3 regions of the Pantoea sp. CCBC3-3-1 genome follow, and region 1 is predicted to be linked to each of the others. Evidence: predicted binding sites of a transcription regulator. Region 1 holds the regulator's gene; each other region holds the start of a gene.
What was found. Region 1 encodes CRP, which controls carbon source genes, mostly activating them, when cyclic AMP is high. Its sites were predicted from a motif close to ATGTGANNNNNNTCACAT; they were not measured.

Region 1 (7,780 bases):
CCACCAGCCAGTTCTTTATCAACGTGGCTGACAATGCTTTCCTCGACCACGGCCAGCGTGATTTTGGCTATGCCGTGTTCGGTAAAGTGGTAAAAGGCCAGGACGTTGCTGATAAGATCTCTCAGGTTCAGGCGCAAAACGTTGGCCCTTATCAGAACGTACCGGTCAAACCGGTGGTGATCCTTTCTGCAAAAGTCCTGCCTTAACCCTCCCGACGGGGGAATGCTGCTTATAATTAGTGAACATTTCACGCAGCCTTTACCCCGTCCATGGAGGTCGTATGTCCAGAAAACTCACCGACAAGCAAAAAAACAGCCTCTGGCAGCAGCGTCTGCCAGATAATTTCCTCGCGAGCTTTCTGCTAAGCGCCACGCTGCCTGAGCTGGGCGCCCGTAATCCCGGTTTACCTCATCTGCGTGCGCTCCATCGTGAGCTTTTTCAGGATGTTCTGGATGATGCAGGCGAGCTGCGGCAAATCGATATTCATATCGGTGAGACGCTGTGCTGCCATTTCGAATACATCGAAAAAGAAGGCAATGCGCTGATGCAGGCGCTGGAGGAAGAAAATGGCCTTGCCGATCTCCCTTATGAAGAACTGATCGAACGCCTGGCCTGGTACTACTGTGAGCTGACGGTGTTACATCCCTTCCTGCGCGGTAATGGCCGTGCTCAACGACTCTTTTTTGAGCAGCTGATTGTTCATGCCGGTTGGGATATTCAGTGGCGCCTGATCGATCGTGAAAGCTGGCAGGCGGCGATTCAGGCCAGCCTGGCGGGCGACCTGGCACCGCTGTCGGCCGCATTTGGCAAAGTGGTAAGCGAACGGGATGAAAGTGCGTAGAATAGCGGCGTCCCGATCTACCCGGAGTGCCCATGCTGTTGCTGATTGATAACTATGACTCTTTTACCTGGAATCTCTACCAATACTTTTGTGAACTGGGTGCCGATGTCCGGGTACACCGAAACGACGAATTGACGCTGGAAGAGATTGCTTCGCTTCAGCCTGAAAAACTGGTGATTTCACCGGGCCCCTGTACGCCAGACGATGCGGGCATCTCTCTGGCTGCTATCCGTGCGTTTGCCGGTAAGCTGCCGATTCTGGGCGTCTGCCTCGGTCATCAGGCTATCGCTCAGGCTTTTGGCGCGCGGGTGGTACGGGCGAGGGAAGTGATGCATGGCAAAACCTCCGCCATTGAACATAACGAAGGCGGCGTGTTTGCAGGACTAAATCATCCGCTAACGGTCACGCGTTATCACTCACTGATTGTTGAGAAGGATTCGCTGCCGCCGGACTTTACGGTGACGGCATGGTCACTGCGTGACGGGCAGCCGGATGAAATTATGGGATTCCGCCATCGCCAACTGCCGCTGGAAGGCGTGCAGTTTCATCCGGAAAGCATCCTCAGCGAACAGGGACATCAGCTGTTAAAAAATTTCCTCCGGCAATAGAGTTGCCTTTGAGTGATTTTTTATGCATATTTTATGATTATAATTTCACGTCTCTGTAACGTAAGAAAATGAGGTAGGCAATGGCAGCGGATAAATTAGCGGTAACGCGCTCAACGTTTGATGAAGTGATTTTGCCTGTTTATGCACCAGCGCAGTTTGTGCCGGTGAAAGGAAAAGGCAGCCGCGTCTGGGATCAGCAGGGCAAAGAATATATCGACTTCTCCGGTGGGATTGCCGTTACTGCGCTGGGTCATTGCCATCCTGCGCTGGTGGAAGCCCTGAAAACGCAGGGTGAAACGCTGTGGCATACCAGCAACGTATTCACTAACGAGCCTTCTCTGCGCCTGGCCAGCAAGCTGATTGCGGCGACCTTCGCTGAACGCGTGTTCTTTGCCAACTCCGGCGCGGAAGCGAACGAAGCCGCGTTTAAACTGGCTCGCTACTATGCTTCGAAGCGCCATTCGCCGTATAAAAGTAAAATCATCGCCTTCCATAATGCGTTCCACGGCCGCACTTTGTTTACCGTGTCCGTTGGTGGACAGCCTAAATACTCTGACGGTTTCGGCCCCAAACCGGCGGATATCGTCCATGTGCCGTTCAACGATCTGGCTGCGGTTAAAGCGGTAATTGATGATCACACCTGCGCCATCGTGGTTGAGCCAATCCAGGGCGAAGGCGGCATTGTGCCTGCGACGCCAGAGTTTATGCAGGGACTGCGTCAGCTGTGTGATGAACATCAGGCGCTGCTGGTACTGGATGAAGTGCAGAGCGGCATGGGCCGTAGCGGCAAGCTGTTTGCCTGTGAGCATTACGGCGTGAATCCAGACATTCTGACCACCGCTAAAGCGCTGGGCGGCGGCTTCCCGGTGAGTGCGATGCTGACCACCAATGAAATCGCCTCCGCGATGGCGCCGGGCGTTCACGGCACCACTTATGGCGGCAATCCGCTGGCCTGTGCCGTAGCCGAAGCCGCGCTGGATATTATCAACACGGAAGAAGTACTCAGCGGTGTTGAAACGCGGCGTGAGCTGTTCGTCACTGCATTAAAAGCGCTGGATGCGAAGCTGGATCTGTTCAGCGAAATTCGTGGCAAAGGACTGCTGATTGGTGCGGCGTTGAAACCTCAGCATGCGGGTAAAGCGCGCGATATCCTTAACGCCGCAGCGGCCGAAGGCGTCATGATCCTGAATGCGGGAACGGATGTTATCCGCTTTGCGCCATCGCTGGTTATTGAGCCTGCCGATATTGAAGAAGGCATGACGCGCTTCGCTGAGGCCGTGAAGAAAGTGCTGGCGTAAGCCAGAAGGCCGGAAGCCGTTAACACAGGCTTCCGGCTGCCCTTCAGGACTTACGCAGACGCCTCGACAGCCAGCGTCCATGATGCGGTCGGCTGCTCCAGGCCAGTGAAGAGAGGGTATGCATGACGCTCAGGTGTCCCAAAATCTGCTTCACATGCCTTTCCAGAATAGTGACCGGCCCCTGATTAGACTCCGTCTTATCGTCCAGCACGTTACTTCCCGAACTCGGGCCATCATACTCAAGCCGCTGCTGGCAGCGCTGCAAGGCTATTTCGCAGCTTTGCAGATAACGTTCCGCCAGCTGCGGCGTCAGCATGGTGTGCTCACGGGCCAGAATCGTCATCGCATTAATATGCTCCACGATAAACTGGCTGTGCGTTACCCACAGCTTCATATCTGACAGATAGCTGTTATCAAATCCCGGCTCCAGCATCGACTGATTCAGCGAATTGAACAGCGCGTTATGCGCCTGGTTAACCCGTATGCGCTGATAAGCAAGCTTCTCGGGCTTCTGCTCATCGCCCAGCAGCATCTGTAGCGCCTCCTGATAGGTTTCCAGCGCGTCATGCGCATTCTGCCGCAGCAGGCCGCTCTGCCACTGCGGCCACAGCCAGATCATCCCGCCGAAGGCAATCAGGCAGCCCATCAGCGTATCCAACAGGCGCGGCAGCAGGAAGTCCGCACCGTTCAGTGAGAGTAGCTGTAGCGAGTAAACCGCCGTCACCGTAAAACCAATCGTCGCCAGACCGTAAAATTTGCGGATAAACAGGTAGCTCACCAGCGTAATAATCAGCATTACCAACAGGACGGCAGATTGCGGAACCTGAAGGCGTAAGGCGACAGCCGCCACAATTAAGCCGCCCAGCGTGCCGAGCGCACGGTTTTGGATGCGCACCCGCGTGGCGCTGTAGCCGTTCTGACTGACCACCATCACCGTCATCAGGATCCAGTAAGGCTTGGGCAGGTTAAAAAACAGCGCCAGCGAGCTGGCAAAAGTGAGCATCACGGCAAAGCGGCCTGCGGTGCGTAGCGCAGTCGACTTGAGCGATAAATAGTTTTTGATTGCTGGCAGCAGCGGTAAGCGGCGCTGGCGATCGGCCATCAAGTCGCGTTGATAAAGGGGACGCTGCGTGCGCAGAACGCGAGCGATACGGCTGAAATGGTAAGAGCAGAACGTTCCAACCGGGTTATCAGGATGCTGGCGGGCAATTTTTTCTAATGCCCCAAGCTGCTTATCCATGGAGAAGCGCTCGGAGAGCTTGTGATAAAGAATGTCGTCGGCCAGCTGCCGCAACCGGGCCGCGATAGTCTGAGCATTCCAGCGGATCACCGCCTCGGCATGGCTTTTCTCCACCAGCTTTTGCACTTCTTCCGGCTGATGCAGACTCACGGAGATGTGCTCCTGCAAATCCAGCGCTACCTGAAAGGCGCGCGTCAATCGCTTGTGGTGATTATCGTTGCTGGCTGCCAGCATATGCATTTGCTGATAGCAGTTGGTAATCAGGTCGACCGCTTTTTGCTGGCGGGCCAGTAATGGCGGCAGCGATTTCTCCGGGTCGCTAAGGCGGGTCAGCAGGGTATATTTCGCTTCGCAGTAGCCCGCCAGCTCGCGGTATAACAGGCTGAGCGTTTCGCGCATCGGTTGCTCTTTCCACAGCCAGAACCAGAACCAGTTAAATGCGCCATACCAAACTGTGCCAAGGATATAGAGCAGCGGCGGTTCCCAAATGGGCATTCTTCCCGCCAGGCTGAGGGTAAAAATACCGGCAATCAGCGAGCTGGGGAGCAAACGACCATGCAGCGGGCTGATTTCGCCCGTCACGCCCAGCAGCAGAGCCATTGCAAACAGAATGGCAGGCAGGGGAATGGCATGATTGCCTAAATACTGGACCAGAAAACTGCTCAGTGCGAACAGGCCGCCGCCAACCATCAGCCGCTTGAAAAAGCGCTTATGCGGGGTATCGAGACCGGCAATGTTGCAGCAGGCCGGCACAAGAGAAAACAGCAGTCCTTTTTGCAGGTCACCCAGCAGCCATCCAATAGCGACCGGTAAACAGAGCACCAGCGTCTGACGCAGCGCGTAGTTGACCTCGGGATGATAGATAATTCGACGCCACATCACTGTATACCAATAAAAAAGGCGCAACAGAGGCGTTGCGCCGTGGATTCAGAGCCGGTTAGCGAGTGCCGTAAACTACGATGGTTTTACCATGCGCGGAGATCAGGTTCTGATCTTCCAGCATTTTCAGAATGCGACCTACGGTTTCACGCGAGCAGCCAACAATCTGGCCGATCTCCTGGCGGGTGATTTTAATCTGCATCCCGTCCGGGTGAGTCATGGCATCCGGCTGTTTAGCCAGGTTTAACAAGGTTTGCGCGATGCGACCTGTCACATCGAGGAAAGCTAAATTGCCGACTTTCTCAGACGTCACCTGCAGGCGGCGCGCCATCTGTGATGAAAGACGCATCAGGATGTCAGGGTTGACCTGAATCAGCTGGCGAAATTTTTTATAGGAAATTTCAGCCACTTCGCAGGCCGTTTTCGCTCGCACCCAGGCGCTGCGTTCCTGACCTTCTTCAAACAGGCCAAGCTCACCAATAAAATCGCCCTGATTGAGGTAAGAGAGGATCATCTCTTTACCTTCTTCATCCTTGATCAATACGGCTACCGCGCCTTTAACGATGTAGTAAAGCGTTTCCGCTTTTTCACCCTGATGAATCAGCGTGCTTTTGGATGGATACTTGTGAATATGGCAATGTGACAGGAACCATTCAAGTGTCGGGTCTGTTTGCGGTTTGCCGAGAACCATTCGCTGTTATCCTCTGTTGTTATCGTGCCTAAATACAGGGGCAGAGTTCCCTGTCAGGCGTTGAAATGGTCAAGCGTTTCCCATCAAGGAAATTTATTCGGGCTTCTGTTGAAAGCCTGGCTCGTTATGTCGTCCCTTTTCGTCTTGTATGTAGAGTACTGACGAAATTATTACAGCTTTGTTTGTAGCACAGCTTTGCATGGGTGTCTTCTGTTGTCTCGCTTCAGCATAGTGCTATTTATGTCGCATTGCCGTTTTTGTTGTCCGGACCTGAAGGTAAGATAACTGAATGAATTAGAGGAGTTTGTTATGCAGGCACGTATCAAATGGGTGGAAGGGCTGACCTTTTTGGGAGAATCCTCATCCGGTCATCAGGTTTTAATGGATGGTAACGCCGGTGATAAAGCACCCAGCCCAATGGAAATGTTGCTCATGGCGGCCGGAGGATGCAGCGCGATAGATGTCGTTTCTATTCTGCAAAAAGGACGTCACGACGTCAGGGATTGCGAGGTCAAACTGACGTCAGAGCGGCGTGAGGCGGCGCCGCGTATATTTACGCATATTAATCTGCATTTTATCGTTAGCGGAAAGGCGCTGGAGGAAAAAATCGTTGCTCGCGCGGTCCAGCTCTCCGCAGAAAAATATTGTCCGGTCGCGCTGATGCTGGGGAAGGGCGTGAAGCTGACCCACAGCTTTTCTATCGTTGCACAGTAGCGAGCGGGAAACGCCGCTACTCGATCTTTTTGCCCTCGATCAGTCGCTTCACCAGGGGTCCCATTATCAGTTCCATCGCCAGCCCCATTTTGCCGCCCGGCACCACCAGCGTGTTGATATGGGAAATGAAAGAGCCTTGCAGCATGCTCAGCAGATAGGGAAAGTCGATATCCTCCAGCGCCTGGAAATGAATAACCACAAAGCTTTCATCCAGCGAGGGAATGCCGCGAGCCGCAAAGGGATTTGAGGTATCAACAGTGGGTACGCGCTGAAAATTAATGTGGGTGCGGGAAAACTGCGGCGTAATAAAGTTGATGTAGTCTTCCATTGAGCGCACGACGGAATCCATGACCGCTTCGCGAGAGTGCCCACGCTCGCTGGTATCACGAACCAGCTTCTGTATCCATTCCAGGTTAACGATCGGCACCACGCCGACCAGCAGATCGACATTTTGCGCCACGTTATTCTGCGGCGTAACGACGCCGCCGTGCAGACCTTCGTAAAACAGGACGTCTGTCGGTTCGGGTAGCGGTTGCCAGGGGGTGAAGGTTCCCGGCACCTGGTTCCACGGCACCGCCTCATCATAAGTGTGCAGATATTTGCGCGATTTGCCGCTGCCGGTCAGCCCGTATTCAACGAAGGTATGTTCCAGCAGCGCAAAGTCATTGGCCTCGGGTCCAAAGTAGCTGATATGGCGGCCCATATCGCGTGCTTTACGGATTGCCATATCCATTTCCGGCCGGGTAAAGCGGTGAAAGCTGTCGCCTTCAACCTCCGCGGCGTGCAGGTTCAGCTGCTGAAAGATTTTGCGAAAGGCCAGGCTGGTGGTGGTGGTTCCTGCGCCGCTGGAGCCGGTGACGGCAATCACGGGATGTTTGGCTGACATACTTAGCGCTCTCTGAAAAGGTCATGGCGATCCCGCATTGGTATCACGTTTTGCGCATTTGTGTCACGTTCATGCGCAGAAGATAAGCACAGCGACCTACTCGCGGAACTGACCACGCGGCATGATGTTCACCGTTTCATGCAGTTCCGACCACACCAGAACCGCTTCACCGCTTTCAAGCTGACGCCTGACGTCGTTGACTTTCTGCTCCAGCGATCGCTCCTGTTCACCGTAATCGGTGCCTTCACGCAGCACGAAAGCTTCAATGAGGTTCGCGAGGGTTTCCGAATCGAGTTCTTTCCAGGGAATAATCATGTTAGTTGTCCAGCCAGGTTGAAAGCCATTGAGGGATGCGTTGTTCCAGCCACATCTGCGGCTTACGCAATGTTCCGCCGACAAATCCTACATGTCCGCCGTGTTGCGTAAGCTGATATTCAACATTGGCGGGTAGCATCGCTGCGGCGGGAATGACCTCACTGGTCATAAAGGGGTCGTCTTTCGCATGGATAATCAGTAACGGCTTAGTGACGCCAGGCAATAACGGCATCGCGCTGCAACGGCGATAATAGTCGGTGGCATCCTGAAAACCGTGTGCTCTGGCGGTGATGGCATCGTCGAAATCG
Region 2 (7,780 bases), 520 kb from region 1:
GTATGGCGGATATTGCTGAGGTTCTGTGGCGTGACTTCCTGAATCACAACCCGACGAATCCTCTGTGGGCCGATCGCGACCGTTTCGTGCTGTCAAACGGCCACGGTTCGATGCTGATTTATAGCCTGCTGCACCTCAGCGGCTACGATCTGCCGATTGCTGAACTGGCTAACTTCCGTCAGCTGCACTCCAAAACGCCAGGCCACCCGGAGTTCGGTTACACCGCAGGCGTTGAAACCACCACGGGTCCGCTGGGACAGGGTATTGCTAACGCTGTCGGTATGGCGATTGCCGAGCGTACGCTGGCCGCGCAGTTCAACCGTCCGGGCCACGACGTTGTTGACCACAACACCTATGTGTTTATGGGCGACGGCTGCATGATGGAAGGCATCTCTCATGAAGTTTGCTCGCTGGCGGGCACGCTGAAACTGGGCAAGCTGGTTGCTTTCTATGACGATAACGGCATCTCTATCGACGGCCATATCGACGGCTGGTTCACCGATGATACCGCGGCGCGTTTCGAAGCTTATGGCTGGCACGTTGTTCGTGGCGTGGACGGTCACGACGCGGAAGCTATCCGTAAAGCCGTTGAAGAAGCCAAAGCGGTCAGCGATAAGCCTTCTCTGCTGATGTGCAAAACCGTGATTGGCTTTGGCTCACCAAACAAAGCCGGCACGCACGATTCACACGGCGCACCGCTGGGTGATGAAGAGATCGCACTGACCCGTAAGCAACTGGGCTGGAGCCATGCGCCATTCGAAATCCCACAGGACATTTACGCTCAGTGGGACGCGAAAGAGGCCGGTCAGGCGAAAGAAGCTGCGTGGAATGAAAAGTTCGCCGCCTACGCGAAAGCGCATCCTGAGCTGGCCCTCGAATTCCAGCGTCGTGTTAAAAACGAACTGCCGGAAAACTGGCAGAATGAGTCGCAGAAGTTCATCGAACAGCTGCAGGCGAACCCAGCTAAAATTGCCAGCCGTAAAGCTTCTCAGAACGCGCTGGAAGCCTTCGGCAAGCTGCTGCCAGAATATCTGGGCGGTTCCGCTGACCTCGCGCCAAGCAACCTGACCATGTGGTCCGGCTCTAAGCCAATCAATGAAGATGCCGCAGGCAACTATATTCATTATGGCGTACGCGAGTTCGGTATGACGGCGATCGCGAACGGCATTACGCTGCACGGCGGTTTCCTGCCTTATACCGCAACGTTCCTGATGTTTGTGGAATACGCTCGAAATGCTGCCCGTATGGCCGCGCTGATGAAAATCCGCCAGGTTATGGTCTATACCCATGACTCCATTGGTCTGGGCGAAGATGGTCCAACTCACCAGCCGGTAGAACAGCTTGCCAGCCTGCGCGTGACGCCAAACATGAGCGTATGGCGTCCGTGTGACCAGGTGGAATCAGCCGTAGCCTGGAAATATGCTATCGAACGTCACGACGGCCCAACCGCGCTGATCTTCTCCCGTCAGAATCTGGCGCAGCAGGATCGTGATGCTGAGCAGCTGGCTAACGTTGCGCGCGGTGCTTATGTGCTGAAAGATTGCGCAGGTCAGCCAGAAGTCATCCTGATTGCTACCGGTTCTGAAGTTGAGCTGGCGGTTGCCGCGTACGATCGTCTGACTGCGGAAGGCCGTAAGGCTCGCGTGGTTTCTATGCCGTCTACCGATGCGTTTGACAAGCAGGATGCTGCTTACCGTGAAGCCGTGCTGCCGAAAGCGGTTAGCGCGCGCGTTGCTATCGAAGCGGGTATTGCTGATTACTGGTTCAAATACACCGGCCTGAACGGCGCTATCGTTGGCATGACCACCTTCGGTGAGTCAGCACCAGCCGAGAAGCTGTTTGAAATCTTTGGCTTCACCGTGGATAACGTTGTCGCTAAAGCGAAAGCGCTGCTGTAAGACGTCAGGCTCGCCTGCTCAGGCAGGCGAGCCTGCCTAAAACCCTTAGCATTCACTGCCACCTCACGGCTGCAACAGGTTCCTTTTCGCGTTGCGGTTATTTCTGTTCGTTACGTATGAATTTCGCTATTAACATAAAATGACTGGGAAAAATCTCATTTAAGCGGCGAGAGAGCAGTTTCGCCCTGGCGTATGCTAAGTTTGTGCTGATCGGAATGCGCGATCGCACCAGCCTGCCTGACTCTGCAATGCGATATTAATGGGATGTTTTTTGACCACTCTTTCCCCGAATGTGATCCGGGTCAGATTTTTAACCTGGGATTGATCTAACTCATTCCAATTATTCCGTATTGTCTTTATTGTAGCTGAACCGTTTCAGTCCGCGTATCGACTGACGGGATTGGAATCGAATGCAGGATTGAAGGCGCAAAAATTCCCTGTACAAATGTAAACGTCTGCCTCAGGCTAACGTTCCAGTTTTGCACTGAATTTTGCTGCAGGAGTGATATGACGGTTCGCATTGCCATAAACGGATTTGGTCGCATTGGGCGTAACGTACTGCGTGCGCTTTATGAAACCGGACGCCGCGCTGAAATTACCATTGTGGCCATTAATGAACTGGCGGAAGCGGCAGGCATGGCGCACCTGTTAAAATACGATACCAGCCACGGGCGGTTTGCCTGGGACGTTCGTCAGGAGCGAGATCTGCTGTGGGTGGGCGAAGATACCATTCGTATTTTGCATCGTGCGGAAATCGCCGATCTTCCCTGGCGCGAGCTTAATGTTGATATCGTTCTTGATTGCACCGGCGTGTTTGGCAGCCGGGCTGATGGCGAAGCTCATCTTGCCGCCGGCGCTAAAAAAGTGCTGTTTTCCCATCCCGGTGGAAACGACCTTGACGCCACCGTGGTCTTTGGCGTGAACGAAAAAGAACTCAAGCCCCACGACCTGATCGTCTCCAACGCCTCCTGTACCACTAACTGTATTATTCCGATTATCAAACTGCTGGATGACGCCTTCGGCATCGAGTCAGGCACGGTAACCACTATCCACTCTGCCATGCACGACCAGCAGGTTATTGATGCCTACCACACCGATTTACGGCGTACTCGTGCGGCCAGCCAGTCGATCATTCCGGTGGATACGCGCCTTGCCGCAGGCATTACGCGTATTTTTCCGAAATTTAACGATCGCTTTGAAGCCATCGCCGTGCGCGTGCCTACGATTAACGTGACGGCAATTGATTTAAGCGTCAGCGTACGGGCTGCGGTACGGGCCTGCGAGGTCAACGCGCTGCTGCAAAATGCCTCGGAAGAAACATTTAGTGGTATAGTTGACTATACGGAATTACCGTTAGTCTCCATAGATTTTAACCACGATCCGCACAGTGCCATTGTGGACGGCACCCAAACGCGGGTCAGCGGTCAGCACCTGATCAAGACGCTGGTCTGGTGCGACAACGAGTGGGGCTTTGCTAACCGAATGATTGACACGACGTTAGCCATGGCCGCAAGCGGTTTCAGCCAGGGCGCGGATTGCGCCTTTAAAATTTAGAGAATCAACGAGAGGACTCACCATGTCAGTAATTAAAATGACCGATTTGGATCTTGCCGGGAAACGCGTACTGATTCGTTCCGATTTGAATGTGCCAGTGAAAGAAGGGAAAGTGACTTCAGATGCACGTATCCGTGCTTCACTGCCGACTATCGAAGCGGCCCTGAAGCAGGGCGCAAAAGTGATGGTAACCTCTCACCTTGGTCGTCCGACCGAAGGTGAATATAATGAAGAATTCTCACTGCTTCCGGTGGTTAACTATCTGAAAGATAAACTTTCATCTCCAGTTCGCCTGGCGAAAGATTATCTGGACGGCGTTGAAATTGCAGACGGTGAGCTGGTCGTTCTGGAAAACGTGCGCTTTAACAAAGGCGAAAAGAAAGACGACGAAACGCTCGCTAAAAAATATGCTGCGCTGTGCGACATCTATGTCATGGATGCCTTTGGTACGGCGCACCGCGCGCAGGCCTCTACTCACGGCGTTGGTAAATTTGCCTCTGTCGCCTGTGCTGGCCCGCTGCTGGCAGACGAGCTGGAAGCGCTGGGTAAAGCCCTGAAAAGCCCTGAGCGCCCAATGGTTGCCGTCGTCGGCGGTTCTAAAGTATCTACCAAGTTCGACGTACTGAATTCACTGGTTAAAATTGCAGATACGGTCATCGTTGGCGGCGGTATCGCTAACACCTTCGTGGCTATCGACAACAACGTAGGCAAGTCACTGTACGAACCTGATTTCGTTGATGCAGCCAAAAAACTGCGTGATGAGTTCAAAATTCCGGTTCCAACGGATTCCCGCGTCGGCACCGAGTTCTCCGAAACTGCGCCTTCTACCGTCAAAAAAGTCAGCGAAGTGCAAGACAACGAAGAGATCATGGACTTTGGCGACGAAACTGCTGAAGCCATGGCTAAGCTGCTGAAAGAAGCCAAAACCATCCTGTGGAATGGCCCGGTGGGCGTGTTTGAGTTCCCTAACTTCCGTAAGGGCACTGAAATCGTCGCGAAAGCCATTGCAGACAGCGACGCATTCTCTATCGCAGGCGGCGGTGATACGCTGGCAGCAATCGACCTCTTCGGCATCGAAGACAAAATTTCCTACATTTCTACCGGCGGCGGTGCATTCCTGGAGTTCGTGGAAGGCAAAAAACTGCCAGCAGTAGCCATGCTGGAAGAGCGCGCAAAACAGTAATCTCTGGGGCGGGAGTTTTGCTCCCGCCTGAACGATTGACCTGACTATCAGGTACAGAATCTCTTACTACGACCGACGAAACAGGACAAAAGACATGTCTAAAATTTTTGATTTCGTAAAACCAGGCGTTGTCACCGGTGATGACGTACAGAAGATCTTCCAAGTCGCCAAAGAAAACAAATTCGCTCTGCCAGCCGTTAACTGCGTGGGCACTGACTCAATCAACGCCGTTCTGGAAACCGCTGCGAAAGTAAAAGCGCCGGTCATCATCCAGTTCTCTAACGGCGGTGCGGCATTTATTGCCGGCAAAGGCCTGAAATCCGATAAGCCACAGGCTGCGGCAATTCTGGGCGCTATCTCTGGTGCGCATCACGTTCATCAGATGGCTGAGCACTACGGTGTGCCAGTTATCCTGCACACTGACCACTGCGCGAAAAAACTGCTGCCGTGGATCGATGGTCTGCTGGATGCCGGTGAAGCTCACTTTGCCAAAACAGGTAAACCACTGTTCTCTTCTCACATGATCGATCTGTCAGAAGAGTCTCTGGAAGAAAACATCGAAATCAGCAGCAAATATCTGGCACGCATGGCGAAAATCGACATGACGCTGGAAATCGAACTGGGCTGTACCGGCGGTGAAGAAGATGGCGTAGACAACAGCCATATGGATGCTTCTGCACTGTACACTCAGCCAGAAGATGTTGATTATGCTTACACCAAGCTGAACGCTATCAGCCCACGCTTCACCATTGCGGCCTCTTTCGGCAACGTACACGGTGTTTATAAGCCAGGCAACGTCAAGCTGACCCCAACCATCCTGCGTGATTCTCAGGAATATGTGACCAAAAAACATAACCTGCCGCATAACTCGCTGGATTTCGTTTTCCACGGTGGTTCTGGTTCTTCCGCTGCTGAGATTGAAGAGTCAATCGGCTACGGCGTGATTAAAATGAATATCGATACCGACACCCAATGGGCGACCTGGGACGGCATCCTGCAATACTACAAAAAGAACGAAGGCTACCTTCAGGCCCAGCTGGGTAACCCGGAAGGCGCTGATAAGCCAAACAAAAAATACTACGATCCGCGTGTATGGCTGCGTTCTGCCCAGACTTCAATGATTACTCGTCTGGAACAGGCATTTAAAGAGCTGAATGCGGTAGACGTGCTTTAAGCGAAAACGTCTTGCTGAATAAAAGGCCCCTTTATGGGGTCTTTTTTTTGCCCGTTAGGTAACAAATTATTAATTTCACTGGATATTTGGCAGTACGCCCCATTTTTGGTTACGCTTGTTGTTTGGGATGTCAGCATTGCCTGGCAATGAATAACTGCGAACGCTCAGTTGAGAGCAACAACAGGATAATCAGATGGAAGATCTAAACGTAGTAGATGGCGTTAACCGAGCGGGTAGCTGGCTGGTTCATAACCAGGCACTGCTACTGAGCTATGCGGTCAATATTGTTGCCTCAATAATCATCATTATCATTGGGGTATTGGTTGCAAAAATTGTCTCTAACGCACTGAATAAAGTGCTTAAAGCACGACATATCGATACAACCGTATGCGACTTCCTGGCGGCCATTGCCCGTTACGGCATCATCGCCTTTACGCTGACCGCCGCATTAAACCGTGTGGGCGTGCAAACGGCCTCGGTGATTGCACTGTTAGGCGCAATTGGTCTGGCCGCAGGTCTGGCGGTGCAGGGTGCGCTGAGTAACCTGGCCGCAGGCGTACTGCTGGTGATCTTCCGTCCTTTCCGTACCGGTGACTTTATCGATATCGGCGTAATGGGAACCGTACAGAACGTACAGATTTTCTCGACTACGCTGAAATCAGCCGATGGTAAGACGGTCGTCGTGCCAAACGGTAAAATCATTGCTGGTAATATCGTTAACTATTCCCGCGAGCCGGTGCGCCGTAATGAATTCATTATCGGTGTGGCCTATGACGCGGATGTCGATCGGGTGCTTAAACTGTTGCGCGAAGTGGTTGATGCCGATCCGCGTGTTCTCCAGGATATGGGCGTTCAGATTGGGCTGAATGAACTGGCAGCATCATCAGTGAACTTTGTGGTGCGCTGCTGGAGCAATGCGGGCGATCTGCAAAATGTTTACTGGGATCTGATGAAAAACTTCAAACGTACGCTGGATGCTAACAATATCGGCATTCCTTATCCGCAGATGGATGTTCACCTGCATCAGGATAAAACGGCTGAGCCAAAAGAAGAGGCTGACGCGCAGACGTTAAGCAAAGCAGAACCGGTGACTTCTAAGTAATATCAGACGATTTTGCCCGATAATCTTCTCAGAAGAGCGGACATCAGTGCCGCTCTTTTTTTAGTTCTGCATCATTAGCTATTCTGATAAACCATAAGTTCTTTCCATTTCCTCTAATGTTAACCTCGCTATAAACTCGCCGCCACCAGGTTAAGATTGAGGAATAGACCATGATTTCTGTTTTTTTCCAGGGGATGGCGTTGGGTGCCGCGCTGATCCTGCCTTTGGGGCCACAAACGCGTTCGTGATGAACCAGGGCGTTCGCAGACAGTATCATTTGATGACGGCAGGTCTCTGCACGCTAAGCGATATTGTATTGATTTGCGCCGGGGTATTTGGCGGCAGCGCATTATTAACGCAGTCACCGTTGCTGCTTAACCTGGTGACATGGGGCGGGGTACTGTTTCTGCTCTGGTATGGTCTGGGTGCCTTACGTACCGCCGCCAGCGGTAATATTGAACTGGCCAGCGCTAACGCGCTGAGGCAGGGGCGCTGGCGAATTGTCGCAACAATGATGGCCGTCACCTGGCTTAATCCGCATGTCTATATTGACACCTTTATGGTGCTCGGAAGCCTGGGCGGACAATTACCTGCCGAATCTCGCCGCTGGTTTGCGCTCGGCTCGGCCAGCGCTTCGCTGCTGTGGTTTTTCAGTCTGGCGCTGCTGGCAGCCTGGCTCTCTCCCCGATTAAACACCGCGACGTCTCAGCGTGTTATTAACCTGGTGGTTGGGCTGGTAATGTGGGCGATTGCGTTAAAACTGGCTCTTCAGGCATTAGGCTGGTTGTAAAGAAACGTACTCCAGGAATGGAGATCATAGTCGGAGAGCGATTCAGGCACTAACATAAGCTGTTGCACTATAACGGAAC
Region 3 (7,780 bases), 2.5 Mb from region 1:
CATGGTGCCAATAGTCAGCCAGACCGGCGCGGGTACGCCCAGCCAGTTGGTATAGCCCAGCGCAAAGAAGCGCTCGTCTTCTATCCCCACGGCTTTACCGTCGGAGAAGATATAGGCCAGCCCCCGCACAATCTGCATGGTCGCCAGCGTGGTAATCAGCGCATTGATCTTCAGCTTCGCTATCACAAAGCCGTTAACAAATCCGCAGGCCACGCCCAGCAGCAAGCCCGCTACAATGCCGATCCACAGGCTTTCAGTCATATTGATGACCACGGCGGTAGTCACCCCCGCACAGGCGATAACCGAGGCGACAGAAAGATCAAAATCGCCTGAAGCCAGACAGAACAGCATGCCGCAGGCCACCATGCCGGACATCGACATCGCCAGTCCAAGGCCTTTCATATTGATCAGCGAGCCAAAGTTCGGTACAAAAATCGTGCAGCCGATAAACAGTACGGCAAACACCACCAGCATGCCAAAATTATCCCAGATGCGGCTCAGGTTGACGCGACGGGTCGGTGGCGTCGCGGAGGAAGTGGTAATGGACATTATAATGCTCCTTCGGTTCAGGCCACGACGGCGGTATGTTGGGTGGTTTTCGGCATCGCCAGCGCCAGCGTTAGCGCTTCGGTGGCCTCGTGATGATGCAATTCTCCGGCAATGGCGCCTTCCCGCATGACCAGGATACGATCGGCGAGACCCATCACTTCAGGCAGGTCGCTGGAGGCGAACAGCACCGCGATGCCCTTTTCTGCCAGCGCATAAATCAGGTTATAGATTTCATGTTTTGCCCCGACGTCGATACCGCGCGTCGGTTCATCCAGCAGGATCACCTTCATCTCTTCCGACAGCCAGCGTCCTAAAATCGCTTTCTGTTGGTTGCCGCCGGAGAGGTTCATGATCAGCTGATCGGCGCCTGGCGTTTTGATATTCAGCGAGCGAATATGCGACGCCGCGTTAGTCTGCTCCCACTGGTTTTTAATCAGACAGCCTGCGGTGAGATTGTTGCGCCGGGCGCTGATATTGATATTGTCCCGCACCGAGTGTACCGCGATGATACCGTCGGCTTTACGATCTTCCGGGCAGAGCAGCAGCCCGGCGCGAATCGCATCGGACGGTTCACGGATAACCAGCTTTTCACCGTCCAGACGGACTTCACCGCCGGTGAGGCGGGTGGCGCCAAATAAGCCTTTCATTAATTCACTGCGTCCGGCACCGACCAGCCCAAACAGCCCGACGATTTCACCGGCGCGAACGGTCAGTGAAATCGGCATGCGTACCCCTTTGGCCTGCACGTTATCCAGCTGCAAACGGATCTCGCCGGTATCTCTTGGCGTATAGCCATAGATATCGCCAATTTCACGGCCCACCATCGCCTGTACCAGCGCATCATGGCTGGTTGCCGCAACGTCGTGAAAGGTACGCACGTAGCGGCCGTCTTTAAACACGGTAATGGCGTCGCTGAGCGCAAAGATTTCTTCCATGCGGTGCGAAACATACAGCACCACTTTGCCTTCCGCGCGCAGCTGGCGGATTACGCGGAACAGATGTTCAATTTCACGGGCCGAGAGCGAGCTGGTTGGCTCATCAAATGCGATCACTTTCGCATTTCTCGCCAGTGCCTTAGCGATTTCCACCATCTGCCACTGGCCGAGCGAAAGCGACTTCAGCGGCGTATCCGGATCAATATCCATGCCTAAATTTTTCAGCTGAAGCCCCGCCTCGTAACGTAGCAGCGAGCGATTAACAAAACCGGCCCGCTGCGGCAGCTGTCCGAGATAGATATTTTCCGCCACTGACATCTCAGGGATCAGATGCAGTTCCTGATAAATAATCGCCACGCCCGCGTCCAGCGCGTCGGTCGTGTGCGTAAAGCTGACCGGCTGGCCTTTCAGACGGATTTCACCGCTGGTCGGCTGATAGCTGCCGCTAAGGATCTTCAGCAGCGTCGATTTTCCCGCGCCGTTTTCACCCATCAGCGCGTGGATCTGGCCTGCCTCGCAATCAAAACTGATGTCCTGAAGCGCCTTCACGCCAGGAAAGGTTTTACTTATGCTGTGAAAGCTCAGATACGGGGGTTGCGTGTTCATTATTCCTCCGGAGTACATTGCGGTACAGCATGCGGAGCCGCAGCCTTCGCGGCTCCATCCTTGTTACATCAGCCCTTTTTTGGCCAGTTCGGTTTTAAAGTTTTCGCGGGTGATCAGCACCACATCGGTCACTTCGGTAAATTTCGCCGGTTCGGCATCTTTACTCACCCAGTTGTAGAGCATCTGGATACTCTTATAGCCGTGCACGTCCGGGCTTGGCAGCAGCGATCCAAAGAAGCCGGTTGCCTGGCCTTTGGAAAGTTCGCTGATGGCATCGACGCCGTTGATGCCGATGCCGATCACATCCGGCGCTTTAAAGCCCTGGCCTTCGGTTGCACGTACGCCACCGAGCACGGTGTTGTCATTCATGCCGATAATCAGCCAGTGCTTCACTTCCGGGTGCTGTACCAGCAGTGAATTACCGGCATCGAATGCACCAGGGATATCGTTAGATTTGGTCGGGACTTTGTAGATCTGGCCCGCCGGGAAACCTGCCGCTTTTAACGCTTCCATTGAGCCACTGGTGCGTCGACGTGCGGTATCCAGCTCATCGGCGGTAATCGCCATTACGCCGGTTTCTTTCGCATCCCAACCGCGCTTCTGCATCTCCTTATAAAGTTCCTGCCCCTGACGCTCACCGATTTTAGTTGCCGCCATCATCACCAGCGGCACGGTATCCATCGGCTTACCTTTAGCCGTAACAAACTGATCGTCTACCGCGATAACCTTCAGGTCGTAGCTTCGGGCTTTTGCCACAATAGCCGAGCCCAGTTTCGGATCGGGCGTACAGATGACGAAACCCTTCGCACCGCTGGCCGCGAGGCTGTCGATAGCGTTCAGGGTTTTTTCCCCGTCCGGTACGGCAATTTTAATCACCTCAAACCCCAGTTCTTTGCCCGCTTTGTCGGCAAACTTCCATTCCGTCTGGAACCAGGGTTCTTCCGGCTGTTTGACCAGAAAACCCAGTTTCATGGTGTCGGCCATAGCCGAATGTGACATAACGGCGGCGAGGCCAACCGCTGCCAGCGCGTGAGTAAATTTGTGCATGAGGCTCTCCGGCTCAGTTCCCGCTTTTTGCGGTGTGATGTAAACGGTATCAATCGTAGGGCAGCAAACTTAACAACTTAAAAAGCCTGTCGTTTCGGCGCTGAGAGGTTTTCCCGTTGCCGGTAAGCGCTAGTTTTAACGTTAAGAGAGGCCAGAAAGGGAGAGCGGTATCACAGCCTGAAGATTCAGCTAAATAGTCCATATATTTAGCAAAATTAACCCAATGTTAACTTTTGAAGCGGATCACAAAACGCGGGCGAATGACAGAAAAGTGCATATATGCAGCGCCCCTAACCTAACTGCTGCACGCGTAACTTCTTAGGGTAGTCACACAGTGATTAGCCGGAGAGTAAAAATGCAGAAGGACGCCATCACAATAGGTTTGGATTTTGGCAGCGATTCAGTGCGGGCGCTGGCGGTAGATTGCGCCAGCGGCAAGGAGTTGCAAACCCAGGTTGTGGCTTATCCTCGCTGGAAAGCAGGCCTTTATTGTCAGAGCCGCATCAATCAGTTTCGTCACCATCCGCAGGACTACATTGACGCTTTCGAACAGGCCATTCGTGACGTTGTCACTAAATTAACCCCTGCCCAGCGTGAAAACGTCGTGGGTATCGGTGTCGATTCAACAGGCTCAACGCCAGCCCCCATCGATCGCGATGGCAACGTACTGGCGCTGCGTCCGGAATTTGCTGAAAATCCCAACGCGATGTTCGTTCTGTGGAAAGATCATACCGCCATTAAAGAAGCGGAAGAGATCACGGCGCTGTGCCACAGTGGCCAGTTTGCTGATTATTCTCGCTTTATCGGCGGTATTTATTCTTCAGAATGGTTCTGGGCCAAAATCCTGCACGTAAGCCGCGAAGACCGCGAAGTACGCGAAGCGGCGGTGGCCTGGATTGAATTATGCGACTGGGTGCCGGCGTTACTGAGCGGCACCACTGCGCCGGAGGCAATCCGTCGGGGACGTTGCGCCGCCGGTCACAAATCGTTATGGCATCCTGAGTGGCAGGGTTTGCCGGATCGCGCCTTTCTGGATGCGCTGGATCCGATGCTGGCAGCGCATCTGGATACGCCAATGTTCAGCGAGACCTGGACTGCCGATCGCCCTGTCGGCCAGATTACCGCCGAGTGGGCATCGCGCCTGGGGCTGCCTGCAACTGTGACCCTTTCCGGTGGCGCATTCGACTGTCATATGGGCGCGGTTGGCGCAGGTGCGGGTCCTTATACGCTGGTTAAAGTGATTGGCACTTCAACCTGCGACATCCTGATTGCCGACCCTGAACGCGTCGGCGAACGCGCCATCAAGGGCATCTGCGGCCAGGTTAACGGCAGCGTGGTGCCGCAAATGATAGGTCTGGAAGCGGGACAGTCCGCGTTTGGTGATATGTATGCCTGGTTCAGCCGCCTGCTCAGCTGGCCGCTGGTTCAGGCCGCAGAGAAACATCCTCATCTTCAGGGCGATCTGGAAAGCATTCAGAAAAACCTGCTCAACGAACTGACCCAGGCCTGGGCGGCCGATCCCCAGCTGGACCATCTGCCGGTGGTGCTTGACTGGTTTAACGGACGCCGCACGCCTTTTGCCAATCAGCGACTGAAAGGCGTTATCACCGATTTGAATCTGGGAACCGATGCGCCAGCCCTGTTTGGCGGTTTTATTGCGGCCACCGCTTTTGGTGCACGCGCCATTATGGAGTGTTTCGAGCGCCAGGATATTCCTGTAGAAAACCTGCTTACCCTTGGCGGGATCGCCCGCAAATCCCCGGCAATTATGCAGGTCTGCTGTGACGTCATGAACCGTCCGCTGGATATTGTGGCCTCCGACGAGTGCTGTGCGCTGGGCGCCGCGATTTTTGCCGCTGTTGCCGCTGGTGTCTACGCCGATGTCCCTGCCGCCCAGCAAAAAATGGCCAGCCCAATCGCGACCACGCTACAGCCCGACCTCAGCCGCGTGGATCGCTATCAGCAACTTTATCAGCGTTACCTTCAATGGTGTGAAGTGGCCGAACCGCAGTTCGCCCCACGCCTGTCCAATGTTTAAGGAGATTTTATGACTCAGCTCAACGCGCTCAACGTCTGGTTTGTCATCGGTACTCAGCATCTTTACGGCGCGGAGACGTTACGTCAGGTGGAACAGCATGCACAGCAAGTGGTGGACGGGCTTAATCGTGGCGGTAATCTGCCGTTTACTCTGACGCTGAAGCCGCTGGTAAAAAGTCCGGATGAAGCGCTGGCCCTGTGCCGTCAGGCCAACCATGCCGAAGACTGCCTGGGCATTATTACCTGGCTGCACACGTTCTCTCCGGCAAAAATGTGGATTGGCGGCCTGTCGATCCTCAACAAGCCGCTGCTGCAATTTCATACCCAGTTCAACGCGGAAATTCCGTGGGAGAGCATGGATATGGACTTTATGAATCTTAACCAAACCGCGCACGGCGGCCGTGAATTCGGTTTTATCGGCGCGCGTATGCGTTTGCAACACAGCGTGGTAACGGGTCACTGGCAGGATAAAACCGCCCAGGAGCGCATTGGTAAATGGATGCGTGCCGCTGCGGCGAAACAGGCCAGTGCACAGCTTAAGGTTGCCCGTTTTGGCGACAACATGCGCGAAGTCGCGGTGACGGAAGGCGATAAAGTTGCAGCGCAGATCCAGTTTGGTTATTCAGTTAACGGCTGGGGCGTGGGCGACCTGGTCGAGGTGATCAACAGCGTGTCCGATGGCGATCTGCATGCCCTGATTGACGAATACGAAAGCCTGTATGACTTTACGCCTGCGGCAGCGGCCAATGGCGACAAGCGGCAAAACGTGCTGGATGCGGCTCGCATTGAGCTGGGCATAAAGCGCTTCCTTCAGGATGAAGGCTGTATGGCCTTCACCACCAATTTCCAGACGCTGCACGGCATGACACAGCTGCCCGGGCTGGCAGTACAGCGACTGATGGCGCAGGGTTACGGTTTTGCCGGTGAAGGCGACTGGAAAACCGCCGCGCTGCTGCACATCTTCAAAGTGATGGCGACCGGTCTGCCGGGCGGCACGTCATTTATGGAAGACTATACCTACCACTTCTCACCCGGCAACGAGCTGGTGCTCGGCTCGCATATGCTTGAAGTCTGCCCTTCTATCGCCAAAGAATCTCGCCCGTTAATTGACGTGCAGTATCTGGGCATTGGCGGCAAGGCCGATCCGGCACGCCTGATTTTCTCTGCGCCGGCGGGTCGCGCAGTGAATGCCAGCGTGATTGATATGGGCGATCGTTTCCGTCTGCTGGTGAACGCGGTGGACACTATTGAGCAGCCCCAGCCTTTGCCGAAACTGCCGGTTGCGCGAGCGCTGTGGCGTGCTCAGCCTTCCCTGGCTACCGCCTCTGAAACCTGGATTCTGGGCGGCGGCGCGCACCATACGGTGTTCAGCCAGGCGCTGACGGTTGAGGATATGCGTCAGTATGGCGAAATGCACGGCATTGAGGTGCTGGTCATTGATGAAGAAACCACGCTGCACGGCTTTAAGGACGCGCTGCGCTGGAACGAAGCCTACTATCGACTGAATCAACGTTAATGACTCAAACCGGGACCGCCCGACGGCTGTCCCGGTACGCCACGCTTATTACACCGTTCCTGACGTGCGCTGTCTGGCGCCTGCTATTCCTGCCGTTGTTTAAGCATCTCTGCAACCAGCCTCTCGGTTTTTTCAAAGGAAGCAAAGACCTTTTCACTGGCCTGCTCTTTATGATACTCATCCGGAATGACGCCGCTGTATTTATCACGCGGATTGTTGCCCCTGAGCCATTCGGCAGGAAAATCGGCCAGCTTTTTGCCTTCCGGCTGATGGCGGAAAACCATGCCCTGACTGTTTCTTTCGTTATAAGGAATAATGTTCGCCCCGTTATGATCCTTCAGGCTCTCAAATAGCTTTTTCCTCAGTGCAATTTTGGTATCAATCGTCTTTTTATCGGTGGCGTCAATCAGGTTGTTTTTCTCCTGCGGATCTTTCGCAATATTGTACAATTCCTCTTTATCCCACACGCCGTAATACTGAATGTATTTAAACTCCGGCGTGCGAATAGCTAACGTGGTCGGGGTGTACGGGAAGTTGTATTCCCAAAAATATTCATACACGAAGTAGTCTTTTCTCGGCGGCATGTTTTTGCGCTGCGTACCCAGCCCGAGGAAACTTTCACCATCATAGTTCGTCGGTTTGGCAATGCCCGCCGCATCAAGTAAGGTTGGCGCGATATCGATATTGGCAACCACATCCTCTACCACCTGGCCTTTAGCGAAGCCCGGCCCCGAGGCAATCAGCGGCACGCGCATTGACTCTTCATAGGCGGCTCGTTTATCAATTAAACCATGTTCGCCAAACATAAAGCCGTTATCACCCATGACCATAATGATGGTGTTTTTATCCAGCCCGCGCTGCTTCAGCCATGCATGAACCTTTCCGACGCTATTATCCACGCCGATCAGCGTCTCGTAGTAGTCGCGCTGAAACTGCTGCAAATCCATTTTTTTATTGTAGGGATAATCCACCCCATGCCAGCTGTTACGCTGGTTGCGCACCCACATCGGCTTTCCGGCATAGTTTGCGTCGGTATCGGCCCAGGTGTCAGGCAGCGGGAAATTAACGCTGGCGAGTTTGCCTTTATCCC

Region 2: the regulator CRP is predicted to act here: its motif matches at 2,189-2,206, upstream of epd (erythrose-4-phosphate dehydrogenase).
Region 3: the regulator CRP is predicted to act here: its motif matches at 3,369-3,386, upstream of EHV07_RS09955 (arabinose ABC transporter substrate-binding protein).

Annotation. Positions count from the first base shown of each region.
Region 1 covers NZ_CP034363.1:4,545,288-4,553,067, reverse strand. Annotated here, with positions in the region: gene ppiA (peptidylprolyl isomerase A) at 1-206, shown strand, start outside; gene EHV07_RS21405 (putative adenosine monophosphate-protein transferase Fic) at 281-841, shown strand; gene EHV07_RS21400 (aminodeoxychorismate synthase component II) at 874-1,449, shown strand; gene EHV07_RS21395 (aspartate aminotransferase family protein) at 1,530-2,747, shown strand; gene EHV07_RS21390 (YccS/YhfK family putative transporter) at 2,791-4,866, opposite strand; gene crp (cAMP-activated global transcriptional regulator CRP) at 4,925-5,557, opposite strand; gene EHV07_RS21380 (OsmC family protein) at 5,867-6,271, shown strand; gene EHV07_RS21375 (phosphoribulokinase) at 6,288-7,157, opposite strand; gene EHV07_RS21370 (YheU family protein) at 7,254-7,472, opposite strand; gene EHV07_RS21365 (hydrolase) at 7,474-7,780, opposite strand, start outside.
Region 2 covers NZ_CP034363.1:4,028,036-4,035,815, reverse strand. Annotated here, with positions in the region: gene tkt (transketolase) at 1-1,898, shown strand, start outside; gene epd (erythrose-4-phosphate dehydrogenase) at 2,406-3,452, shown strand; gene pgk (phosphoglycerate kinase) at 3,475-4,635, shown strand; gene fbaA (class II fructose-bisphosphate aldolase) at 4,730-5,809, shown strand; gene mscS (small-conductance mechanosensitive channel MscS) at 6,003-6,911, shown strand; partial or broken gene argO (arginine exporter ArgO) at 7,082-7,701, shown strand.
Region 3 covers NZ_CP034363.1:2,078,548-2,086,327, reverse strand. Annotated here, with positions in the region: gene araH (L-arabinose ABC transporter permease AraH) at 1-549, opposite strand, end outside; gene araG (L-arabinose ABC transporter ATP-binding protein AraG) at 567-2,090, opposite strand; gene EHV07_RS09955 (arabinose ABC transporter substrate-binding protein) at 2,154-3,137, opposite strand; gene EHV07_RS09950 (ribulokinase) at 3,493-5,175, shown strand; gene araA (L-arabinose isomerase) at 5,185-6,690, shown strand; gene EHV07_RS09940 (sulfatase) at 6,774-7,780, opposite strand, start outside.